2 regions of the Brevibacillus sp. HB1.2 genome follow, and region 2 is predicted to be linked to the other one. Evidence: riboswitches for the same ligand, from Rfam matches in the RefSeq annotation. Region 2 holds a riboswitch; the other holds the start of a gene.
The links. Region 2 has a riboswitch for cyclic di-GMP ahead of HPY28_RS14405 (methyl-accepting chemotaxis protein). Riboswitches for the same ligand answer to the same signal wherever they lie in the genome.

Region 1 (6,328 bases), on a different contig from region 2:
CGCTCTTTTGTCATGCTCTTTGGGTCAACCGTCAATCCGGCCAAGTACATGGCGTCGTAGTTTCCCGTATCGTACAGCGCCTGGACGAGCTGCTGATCACGCTTGACCTCCTTGACCAGCTTTTTCATATCGCCGACTCGCACGCCAAACAAAGGCTCTTTTGCTCCATGCCGCAATAACGTTTTTTTCGTCTGCTCTGTCCCCATCGCTTCGAGCTTCTGCATGACTTCTTCCAGCGTCATCTTGTTACCCACCTTTATCTACTATTAATTAGGATAACCAGCGGCGTTACCTCCAACACGAAAAAACCCTCCTCATTTAAAGGAGAGCTTTTTCCTGAAGAGCTTGACGCGCTTTTCCTATCCTTACGCCTGACTGCGTACTTTGATATACGAAACATTTCTGACGTTGATAACAACATCATCGTACTGTAGCCATCCACCGTCTTGATTAGCGACCATTTGAATGATCTCTTCCGGTTCCGTCGTTTCAACGCTAATCGTTTCACCGCCTCCGGAAAAGTAAAATTGAATCACTTTTACTTCCTTCATAAAATCCCCTCCTATTCCTTCTAGTTATCGGATGGTTGGAAAATTTTTGTTATGGGTGATTTTTTAGGTATACTTTTGTTGCAGCTATTCCGTTTTGAATGTCTACCATTTCTGTGAAAAGGGGTTTGTTGAAAATGCCGGATTCGGTACACACGAGAAAAGGAGCAAGTAAAGCCTCGCTCATCCCTAACAATGTTTTAGCACTCCTTCATGCTGGAGAATTAGAAAGTGTCAATTTGACTGAATGGCAGGCTGTTGATCATATTCATCTGGTACAAAGCGTTCTGCCTCATGTTCAATTAGACACACATATCTCTCAACTTGTTTATCAATTAGAAGAAACGGGATCTACGAGCGGAATGAAAGCTATCCGTCTGATTGGCCAAGAACTACTTGCGATCTTACACAAATCGGGTGAACCCACAGCTACGTCTCCCGTTTTCCTATCGTTGGCCACCCACAAGTCAGACAGTGTACGTTGCTGGAGTGCCTATATCATTGGTTTGGACAACAGCTTATCGCTCGAAGAAAAGCTAAGGCAAATAAGAAAACTCTCGGCAGATCATCATTTTGGAGTGAGAGAGATCGCATGGATGGCAATTCGAGATTCTCTCGTGCATGATCTGAACCATTCCATTCACCTCCTGAGCGAATGGGTACTTGATACTGACGAAAATATTCGCCGCTTTGCGGTAGAAGCTACACGCCCTCGAGGGGTCTGGTGCAAGCATATTGACACATTGAAAAATGAGCCTGCTCGCTGTCTGCCCTTGCTTACGCCAGTGAAGTCAGATCCATCCAAATATGTTCAAGATTCTGTTGGGAATTGGTTGAACGATGCGAGTAAATCACAACCTGACTGGGTGGCGCAGCTTTGTGACGATTGGTTAAGAATCTCTGATACAAAGGAAACGAAAAGAATTGTCACCAAAGCGAAAAGAACGATTCTGAAGACCCAAACCGAACAGAAATGATGAACCAAATCACCTATTTATCTCAATTTTATTTGTTAAATTCATTATCCGAGGAAAGTTTGCGCTTAATCGATCAATTAACCTCCTTATCCCCTTTTCCCAAAAATACGTGCATTCAAACACCAGAAACTTTTTCAGAGGGCTTTTACTTCATCAAACAGGGGAAAGTACGTTTATATAAAGTAAATCGGGATGGGCGGCAGTTCACATTCGATATCCTCGGGGAAGGCAATGTGTTTGGAGAAGTGGATCTCCTCTCATTAGGTACACGGGAGATGTATATAGAAGCCATCGAAGACTGCCTCATTTGTAAAATGAGCAAAGCAAAATTTGAGAGCTACATAATCGAACATCCGCAACTGATGATGAAGATCATGAAGATCATTAGCGATAGAATGGTTTCGATCAGCCAGGCAGCCGAAAATCTTGCTCTTCTCCCTTTACAAGATCGCATTATTTCCACATTAGTAAGGCTTGCCGATCAATTTGGCACTCCTAACAGTTCGGCATTTCAACAAATTGACTTACCTCTTTCCCATCAAGAACTCGCCCATTTTGTCGGGGCATCCAGGGAAGCTGTGACGGTAGCATTACGTGCTTTAGTAAGAGAAGAACTAATTCAAACAGGCTTTAAATCCATTTCCATTCATCGGGACGAAATTTTGAAGAGAATGTAATCCAGGTTACATCTTCCCCTCCAAAAGAAAGATATCGTAAAGCTATGGCTTTTACTATTCTTTCGAAAAAGAGGGGAACGACATATGGATAAACCACATTTTCAGAGCCTGCGCGAAGAGCTGGATTTTACAACCATTCAAATAGCAGACCTCCTCACTCGTGAAGTAACAGATGCATTTACAAAATCAATCGAGGAGCTGCGGACCTCTGGACACGCAAAGGGCTTGCCGATTGGTTCGATTGCACCTGATTTCTCGTTGAACGATCACACTGGCAAGACCATTACCTTGTCGGAAAAAATCGGAAAAGGTCCCGTCGTCCTCACATTTTTCCGTGGATCATGGTGCCCCTACTGCAATTTGGAGCTGCAAGCATACCAAAAACAGATCGATACGATAACCTCTCTGGGTGCCCAATTGTTTGCCATTAGTCCACAATCTCCTGCACACTCTCTTACTATGCAAGAGAAAAACGGTCTGAGCTTTCCCGTGTTATGCGATACCAATAACCAAGTAGCAGAAAAATATAAACTCAGATTCAGACTGCCTGATTTTTTACATGATACCTACCGATCATTGGATATTGATCTCCATCGTTTTAATAGCGAAGATTCATGGACACTCCCCATACCTGCTACTTATATCCTCGACAACCAGGGCGTAATCCGTTCAGCAGGCTTAGATCCTGATTACAAAAAACGCATGGAGCCTAGTGAAGTTTTAGACATTCTGCGTACCCTAACCTAACGCTTATATAACGAAGAACCAGTTGATCACACAACTGGTTTTTTCTACGTCTATGCTTTATGAACAATTAGTTTATTTTCCCTACCAAAACTTGACAAGAATATATCTTTTGGCTTATATTTTGCATGATTATGTCTAGCAAAATTCGACACATCTTTACAATTTCTGCTAAAAAATGCAAAAGGCAAAGTCATCGAAAGGTGGCGACGCAAAACCACGGGTCTACAGTCTTTGACCATGATAGCCGGGTTGCCATCATCTTGAGACCATTTATTCGATGTTGGTAGCTTCGGTTGTTCCATTTCGATGGAACGGCCTTTTTTTGTGTTTACATTTTTGAAAGGAGGATGAAAGCACTTTCATTATCGTATCGGATGGAAAAACATAACTTTAGTGACGTCAAACATACACAACATGGTTCAATCAGAGAAAATGATGGAGTGGAGAAGTTATGTACAAACAAGTAGAAACCGTACAAGAGTTAGCAAAATTTCATGAAATCAAAGAAACAGTATGGACAAGCATGGGCTTCGAGATGGAGCATGCGAAAGAAGGCTCGGCTCAGTTCCTCTTACTTGCCGAAGATGGTGAAGCAGGTGGAACATTTGAAATGACGCCCTTTTCCAAATCAAGTGCTTATATGAAATCACTTTTTCAGGATGTTGTTACAGAAGATATGAAAGTAATGGAGGTAGACAGTCTCGCTGTTTTGCCGAAATACCGTGGACAACTAGGGCAAAAAGGAATTTGCTTGATGATAGATTACGCTGAAAAGCACGGTTATACCCACGCAATCGGGGTAGCAGATCCGACTTTTTTTACGTTCATTAACAAGAAGTATCAAGTAAAGGCGACTCAGACCAAAGATATCGTCTTTTACAAAGGGGCCGATGCCATTCCGACCCTCTTCCATCTAAAAGATGTCTATGACAATAAGCACGATCCGAAATATTCCTGGTACAATTCGTCGTCATCCAACCAAGTAAAAGTCGAGGTAGGTGGGTAACATGGATAACATGGATAACATTGATCTATTGAGAAGAAGAAACAATTGGGTCGTAATCGTATTCGCAAGTATTATTACGGTAGTTCAGGTCTTAAACCTTTTTCTAGGCGTATCGTACACATTCGTTTTCACGATACTGGGTATTTTGTATGGCGTACTGGCACCTTTTACTTACATCTCCAATCGCCCGAGGTTCCGTGAAAAAGCAGCGCCCTTCATGAAGTTTTTCAACTTCGCGGTAATCGGAATTTTTATGTTCATCGTAGTTGGACTGGACCCGCATATGATCAATATCATGACCATTATGTTCTTTGTAGCAGTCATGGGGATTTATCAAGACCGACTCATCAATATTTTGACGATTGTATCGACATTGGGTATTGTCTCTTACTACTTCCTGACACAGAGAGAAACGATTTTCCATTCGACAAACAACCTTGATCTGATGTACTTCTTGCTTACCTTCTGCTTCGTCTCTGTCACGAGCATGATGCATGCTGTATTCAATAACAAGCTGCAAGAGGAAAGTGAGCAACAAAAACAAGAAGCGATTGCCTCAAAGGAATCGTTGCAACGTGTTCTGGATCAGATCAATGAATCACTCACCTCTATGCAAGACTATCAAGAGAATTTGAACAAGGTGACGGACGGTGTAAATATTCGCGCAGTCGAAACCGTCGCTTCCCTGCAAGACATTATGGAGTCCTTTACGGTTCAGACCAGCAATACCGACGAACTGCGTCGGGAAATGAGCTCGACGAATCTGCAAGTGGAGGACATGACCCGCTCTGTTACAGAGATGCATGATTACGTAGAATCGACCAAAGAAGCCACTAATGAGAGCGGCAAACGCATCGGCAACATCGGCAATGACTTTGAACGATTCATCAAGGATATCCAAGGTACAAACCAGCTGATTCAAGAGCTCAATAAAGAAACCGAATCGATTGGGAAAATCATTCAAACCATTTCCGAGATTTCTGCACAAACCAATCTGTTGGCACTCAATGCCACGATTGAAGCGTCTCGCGCAGGCGAACACGGCCGAGGATTTGCTGTAGTAGCAGATGAAGTACGCAAGCTGGCTGAATCCTCCAAGCTATCCTCTGAGTCGATCTCGAACCTGCTCATGACCATTCGCGAAAAAATGAAGCTCGTATCAGATATGATTTCTGAGTCACAGACTTCTTTTGAGAAAAATAGCGAGGGCATCATTGAAGTACAAGAAATGTTCACCAATGTAGACAACTACATGCAAAACTTTGCGGATAAAACGAAAAACCTGCAAGAGTTCATTATCCATGTTCACAGTATGATTCAAGAAGTCGGCGCAAAAGTTGAAGTCAACGCAGATATTACCGACAAGAACAAAGAGAGCCTGGAAGAAGTGCTTGTTCTCGTTTCTGAACAAAAAGACGAAGTCGTTAAGGTTTCTGGCGGCTTTGAGAAAATCGAACAACAGATGCGTGGTCTCCATATGTAACCTTCCTGCAACCGCCTTTCACGGGCGGTTGTTTTCTTTTCTCATTTTGTAACCGAACAGATATATAATGTAAATATTCTGATATTTATAATCTTATACAATGAAAGGAGCACATCATTGATGGATGCACGAATCGAAACAAAAACGATTCAGACCGATCGACTGCTCGTTTCTTATCTGACAGCTGGCGTACTAGAAGGAGAACCGCTCCTCCTCATTCACGGCAATGCATCAGCCAACTTGTTCTGGGATGATACCATTGCGGCTCTATGTGACCAGTACCGTGTGTACGCACCTGATATGCGTGGCTATGGAGCAAGTGAAGCATTGCCCATCGATGCGACACTCGGTTTGCGAGACTGGTCGGATGACCTTCATTCGTTTATTCGGGCATTGGACTTGCCAACACCCGTCCATCTTGCCGGCTGGTCGTTGGGCGGTGGGATCGCGATGCAGTTTGCCATCGATCACCCGCAGGAAGTACGCTCCCTGATTCTAATCGCCCCCATGTCTCCTTACGGCTTTGGTGGAACCAAGGATATAGCTGGCACCCCGTGCTACAGCAGCTTCTCAGGCTCAGGTGGAGGAGCTGTCAACTCCGAGCTGGTCAAAAGGATAGCAGCCAAAGATATGAGTAATGAATCTCCCTCCAGTCCTCGCAATGTCATGAATCAGCTTTATTTCAATCCCCCGTTCCAGGTTGGCCCAGAGCAGGAAGATCGTTATGTGAGCGCGATAATCTCTACGAGAACGGGAGAGGGCTTTTACCCTGGTGCCTTTGAATACGTAAACGATTGGCCCGGTGTTGCTCCTGGGACGACAGGGATTACGAATGCGATTTCTCCCAAATACGTAAATTTGTCCGGTATTGTCCAGATGGAGCCGAAGTG
Region 2 (6,328 bases):
TAACCTTCGAATTCGTTCGTTTTTGGATTCAAATATGTAAATGGTTTGTAGTCACCTGGAGTACCTACGAGGATATAGCCTCTCGCAATGATTTCGTCCAAACGAGACTCAAACTTCTTCGTTTGCGGTTTTTTAGCAGCTTCAGCAGCTACGGTTGGCACAGGCTTAACCGCCGTTGCGGCAAAAGCACCTGTTCCACCTGTCATGAGCATAGTTGCAGCGAGTGTGCTCGCCAAGATTGTTTTTGTAAATTTTTTCATCTGGTTTCTCCTCCTGTTAAACGGTATGAATTTAGTTATCAGAAACAAACTCCATCATCCCCTAATGGCATCCCCCCTTTCAAAGAAGAGGACTTACAACCTGTCGAGCCGCCTCTTACACAGTAAACCTACCAATTCCTTGCTGTAATTCTTCTGCCACTGCGTTCAAACGCTCGACAGACTGGCCAATTTCTTGGATGGCTTGAAGTTGCTCTTCGGTCGCCCTTGCCACTGTTTGCGCGTCGAGTGAAGCATGTTTTGCAATGTTATGCATTTCATCTACAGAAGCACTCACCTGTTGGGAGCCCGCTGACATTTGCTCAGATGCTGCGGATACTTCCAAAATGTGCGCAGCAACGTTACGGGAAGATTCCAAAATATGCCCGAAGATTTCGCGAACCTCTTCGACCAGTTGAATACCTTGCTGAGCGTTTTGGTTGCCCGCGGTCATGACTTCTACCGCGTGACGAGTATCCTGCTGGATTTCTCCGATCAGCATTGCGATTTTGGATGCGGATTCTTCGGATTGATTCGCCAGTTTTTTCACCTCTCCGGCAACCACGGCAAACCCACGTCCATGCTCGCCGGCACGTGCTGCCTCAATCGAAGCGTTCAAGGCAAGCAAATTGATTTGCGAGGTTAACTGACTGATCGTATCGAGAATGCCTTCGATTTCTTTGGAACGATTGTTGAGCTGCTCGATGGCTACTGTCGCCTTCGATGTTCCCTCGCCAATGCTTCCCATCTGGCGAACTGCCTGCTCTACCACTGCAGTTCCTTGCTCTGCCTGCTCTGTTGCTACCTGGGCAGCCTCTGAAACATGTGCAGACGTCTCCGCGATTTTCACGATGCCTGCTGCCATGTCATTCATAGACAACGCGACATCCTGCGAGCTGGTGGCCTGCGCCTCTGCTCCCTCAGAAATCTGTGCAATAGACAAACCGATTTGGTTGATGTTTTCCGTCGCTTGTTTAATACCTTCGGATACTTCCTGACTAAAACGCTGTACTTGATCAGACGACAGAGATACGTCTTCGATCAAATTTTTCAAGTGCGATACCGTCTGGTTAAAGTCACGTGATAGAACTGCAATCTCGTCTTTTCCCTCAACCGTTACAGTCTCTTTCAAGTTCCCCTGCGCCACTACATTTACTGCGTGATTCAGACGCTCAATTGGTTTCACCATGCGTACAGCCAAGAAATAAACGAGGACAACCCCAATCGCCAACACGATGAGGGAAATCACCATCAATCGGACTGACAATTGATCGACAGGCGCATGCAGCTCCGCTACGGGTGCAGTGATGTATAGGCCCCAGTTCAAACTGGTAGGAGCATAGGAAGCAAATCGCTCTACATTCTCGTATTTGTATTGGGCGATTCCATGATTCCCTTGTTTGATATCTTCAAAAGCTGTCTGAAGCTCAAGAATACCCATGTCGAGAATCGATTCCTTCAGAATGTACTCGCTTTTCGGATGATAAATAAATGTTCCTGTTTTGCTTACTAAAAAGGCGTAACCAGCTTGGCCAAATTTCTCTTCGGACACCTTTTTTTGGATTTCATTGATAGGAATAGTAGAACCGATATAACCGTATTGACGATTGTCCTTCATCAATGGAACGACAAGAGTCACGATGTTATTCCCTGTTCGCTTTGAAATGACTGGCTCGGAGACAACAACCTTCCCTTCCCCTTTGCTGGCTTCCTTAATATGCGGACGATCCGAGATGTCAGTCACTTCTCCCTTGAAATTGATTACTTTCTTACCGCTTAAGTCATGCGAAAAGAAGAACGTCTCAAACTCGGGATTTTCCTTTTGAGCTTCTTGAATAAGTTTCAGGTCCTGTTCGACATTTTGATCAGCCGACATCAGCCCTCCCACCGCATCTACAATACTAATTTTTTCTTGAAAGAAACCATCGATACGTATCGAGAGATTGCTAGCTGACAACTCAGCTTCTTTGTCCAGACTGTCTGCCAAAAGATTGGAAGCACTCCAATAGCTTGCACCGCAAACCGTACCCAAACTAATAACCAACAGCAGGCACAAAACGATAATTAGCTTATTCTTCAAACTATTTTTCATACCGATTCACTTCTCCCTTCTGTTTTTTCAACAAAAAAAAGACTGCCCACCGACAGCCCATCATGACTACGGTATGGCAACCCGGCTGTCCTAGCTGCGAAAGTCATTTGACTTTCGTCCTTAGACCCGTGGCTTTGCGTCCCTGCCTTTCAACAGGTTTGCCTTTGTCATTCCTTGTTGTTTTTTCAGTTAAAGTCCACTTTTTTTCAATCTCACCTTTCATTTCCCATAACTTTTCGCTAATAAACCTCAAAATGGAAAAAAAGCTGACAACCTTTTACAGTTGTCAGCTTTTTGTCAAACTTTTAGATTAGCTTAATCCGATCACTTGCCCATCCTCGTCTACATATAACGATTCCGCAGCCGGCTTTTTCGGGAGGCCTGGCATTGTAACCAAGCTTCCGGTCAATGCGACGATAAAACCAGCTCCTGCTGATATGCGCACTTCGCTCACTTGGATTGTGAAGTCAACAGGTGCCCCCAATAGATCAGCGCGGTCCGTAAAGGAGTACGGTGTTTTCGCCATGCACACAGGCAGATGGGACATGCCCATTTCTTCTACCTTTTGCATCGTTTTCAATGCCAGCGGCGAAAAGACAACCCCTGATCCACGGTATACTTCTTTCACGACTGTCTCAATCTTGTCTTTAATGCTGAGGTCTTCCTCATACAAGAATCGGAAGGACGAAGGTCGCTCTGCTGCACGCGTCACTTTTTCAGCCAGCTCGACACCGCCAGCTCCTCCTTCTGCCCATACTTTGGAGAGTGCTGCTTCAGCTCCGGCGGCTTGGCATAGCGCAATGACGGCATCAATCTCTGCTTGGGTATCTGTCGCAAAATGATTGATGGCCACCACTGCTGGCACACCGAACTTCTGGAGGTTTTCCAGATGGCGCTTGACGTTTTCGAAGCCTTTTTCCAGAGCAGACAAGTTCTCCACTGCGAGGTCAGGTACTTTTACGCCGCCGTTGTATTTCAACGAACGAACCGTAATGACCACGACAGCAGCCGATGGAGTCAGACCTGCTTTTCTACACTTGATGTCAAAGAACTTCTCCGCTCCCAGATCCGCACCAAATCCCGCCTCTGTTACGACGTAATCCGCCAGCTTCAAGGCCATCTTGGTTCCGATCACGCTGCTGCACCCATGCGCGATATTGGCAAAAGGTCCGCCGTGAATGATGACTGGAGTTCCCTCGATTGTCTGTACGAGATTGGGCTTGATCGCTTCCTTCAAGAGAACGCACATCGCATCGACCGCGTTGATTTCTTCTGCCCGTACTGGCTGATCATCGAAATCGTATCCAATAATGATATGGTTCAACCGCTCGCGCAAGTCTGCTAGATTCTCACTCAAACATAAAATCGCCATGATTTCTGACGCGGTCGTAATCATGAAGCCATCCTCACGCGTCATTCCATTGCCGTCACCCAGACCAACAACGATGTTACGCAGTGCACGGTCGTTCATGTCCATTGCCCGTTTCCAGACGATTTTCTTTGGATTGAGCCCACGCGGATTGCCATGGAAAATATGATTGTCGATCATCGCTGCCAACAAGTTATGTGCAGCTGTAATCGCATGAATGTCCCCTGTAAAATGCAGGTTAATTTCATCAGCCGGGAGAATTTGTGCTTGGCCACTTCCGGTTGCTCCTCCCTTGATCCCCATGCAAGGACCCAAGGACGGCTCGCGAAGCGCTGCCATTGTTTTCTTCCCGAGAAAATTTAATGCTTGTGACAGACCAATCGTCGTGAGCGTCTTGCCTGCTCCCGCCGGGTTAGGGTTCATCGCTGTAACAAGAATCAGTTTGCCATCAGGGCGCTCCTTCACTTGCTCCCATAGCTCATCTGATAGTTTGGCTTTATACTTTCCGTATAGCTCCAAATGCTGTTCTTCGATACCTGCACTCTTGGCAATTTCAACAATAGACTTCATACTTGCCTCCCTGCCACACCAGAATGTAATGCACCAGTTACCAATCTTCTACATTCTGCATTTTTCCTTTTTCTCCTCTCCTCTTCGACACATTACGCAAAAGAAAAAGCCCACATTCCGACAAACGTTCAGAATGCAGGCTCTCTGTTATTTCCCGAAAATTTTTCCCGGATTCAAAATACCGTTCGGGTCCATCACTTGTCTCATAGCTTGCATGACATCCAGTGCTTCTCCATGTTCCTTGCGCTGGTATTTGATTTTCCCCACACCCACACCATGCTCTCCGGTGCAGGCTCCTAGAATAAAAAAAGCGAGAAACCAATTTATGGAATCTAACGTCATACAGTTAATGACAGGATAGCCACTAGGATGTCCTGAAAAATGGGGGATGAATTTGAAAAAGCTTATAACTCTTTTGATCATTTTAGGTGTACTAACTGGATGCGAAGCCAACGAAACGAATTTGAATGAATTGCCGAAAGAACAATCCCAAGCGGAGAGTGTCTCCCCGTTATTATTAGAATCTTTATCTAAATCACTGAATAAGCAAAAGCAGGACATCAAAATGGAGGATTTATTCAATATCGAAGAACTCACATTAGATATAGATAATGTTCCTCTGGAACAAAGAGATGCACCGATTGATTTATCTGTCCTATCTAAAATGAAAAACCTTAAAACGCTATCTTTGAATAGAATCAATGTTAAAGATTATCTATTTCTAAAGGATTTAAGTGAACTAGAATATCTTTCAATCGCTGGTTTTCAGGAAGCTCAGTTACCTGTTTTAAATAACAGTAAACTAATAAGCCTCTCACTGAATGAGGGAGATTTATCAGATTTGAAAATGCTTGAGAATAGTAAATCTCTTCAGCACTTAACCATTCGAAATAATAAAATAACAGCTTTATCATCAATTAAACTACCCCATCTTACTTTCTTAGATGTATCAAATAATCCTATTAATTCGATGAATTTTGTAAAAGAACTACCGAATTTGGAACGTTTACAAATGATGAATGCTCCCATCACAGACATTACATCTATACAGTCTGTAACTAAATTAAATTATTTAGATATAAGAGGCACAAAGGTAACTTCTATAAAACCGTTACTCAGTCTTGATGAATTATCAATTCTGCTAGTTGATCGAAAAAGCATTAGCGACTTAGCTTTGCTGAAAAAAGAAATCAAAGTCGCTGAAAATGGCAATGAAATTAATGATGGAAATTAAGTTTTAAAAAGAGGCTGCCGAGGAAGTCGGCAGCCTCAACCTCTCTTAGACAAGGGAGGTTTCTTTATTTCGTGTAATAGTTGTAGTATTCAAATTCGCCACGTTGATCGATTACATCTTGAAGGTTTTTATTCTTTGAATTACCAGGATCATGAACGAGGAACATAGATGGTGTAATCAGCTCGAATCTCGGGAAGCCATCTACAACTTCTATAAGACCCGAAAATCCTCTGATTGCAACTGTATGATTAGGAACACGTACCATAAGCGGAATATCTTTGTTAATCACACAATCCATCATATCCTTTTTCAACTTTTCGAAGGTTCCGGTGAATTTCCCGCTGTATTTGTGACCATATTTTTTTTGTGCTACAGCCCAATCAAATGGACAATCAGCTCTTCCATTCACTGCTTTTAGCTGTTGCTGCAAGATCTCGGGATCGACTTTATTACCATAGAAAGCGAAAATCATAGCGGCGGATGTAATTACACACCCTTCAACTCTCATCGTATTACCGCAAGAAGTGTAGTTAGAACTCCATTTTTCATCAGCTTGACTCCAATACTGCATATCAAATACTTTTGAATATTGCTTAACTGCCATTTCATTTCCCCCTAATTTTTTGTAAGCAACTATGAATTTGAGTGTCATTGTTGCTTTCATCAATAAAGGAGAAAAATAGAGACCAAATACAACCAGTCTTTGAAAATTATTATAGAGCGGTGTACATGAAAAAGATCTAGTTAGACTTGCTCTAACTGGATATGCGAAATGTCATGAAGAAACCCTATCTGAGACTATCTTT

Region 1: it holds a riboswitch for cyclic di-GMP, as region 2 does, so the genes downstream of both, HPY28_RS21385 (GNAT family N-acetyltransferase) here and HPY28_RS14405 (methyl-accepting chemotaxis protein) in region 2, are expected to answer to the same signal.

The regions. Positions count from the first base shown of each region.
Region 1 covers NZ_JABMIU010000010.1:180,173-186,500, forward strand. Annotated here, with positions in the region: gene HPY28_RS21360 (DNA alkylation repair protein) at 1-242, opposite strand, end outside; gene HPY28_RS21365 (hypothetical protein) at 366-551, opposite strand; gene HPY28_RS21370 (DNA alkylation repair protein) at 686-1,525, shown strand; gene HPY28_RS21375 (Crp/Fnr family transcriptional regulator) at 1,525-2,202, shown strand; gene HPY28_RS21380 (peroxiredoxin-like family protein) at 2,287-2,949, shown strand; cyclic di-GMP riboswitch class I at 3,123-3,206, shown strand; gene HPY28_RS21385 (GNAT family N-acetyltransferase) at 3,401-3,955, shown strand; gene HPY28_RS21390 (methyl-accepting chemotaxis protein) at 3,948-5,438, shown strand; gene HPY28_RS21395 (alpha/beta hydrolase) at 5,559-6,328, shown strand, end outside.
Region 2 covers NZ_JABMIU010000005.1:105,311-111,638, reverse strand. Annotated here, with positions in the region: gene HPY28_RS14410 (transporter substrate-binding domain-containing protein) at 1-260, opposite strand, end outside; gene HPY28_RS14405 (methyl-accepting chemotaxis protein) at 376-2,349, opposite strand; cyclic di-GMP riboswitch class I at 2,422-2,522, opposite strand; gene HPY28_RS14400 (formate--tetrahydrofolate ligase) at 2,660-4,288, opposite strand; partial or broken gene HPY28_RS14395 (FAD-linked oxidase C-terminal domain-containing protein) at 4,436-4,585, opposite strand; gene HPY28_RS14390 (leucine-rich repeat domain-containing protein) at 4,683-5,522, shown strand; gene HPY28_RS14385 (C39 family peptidase) at 5,587-6,126, opposite strand.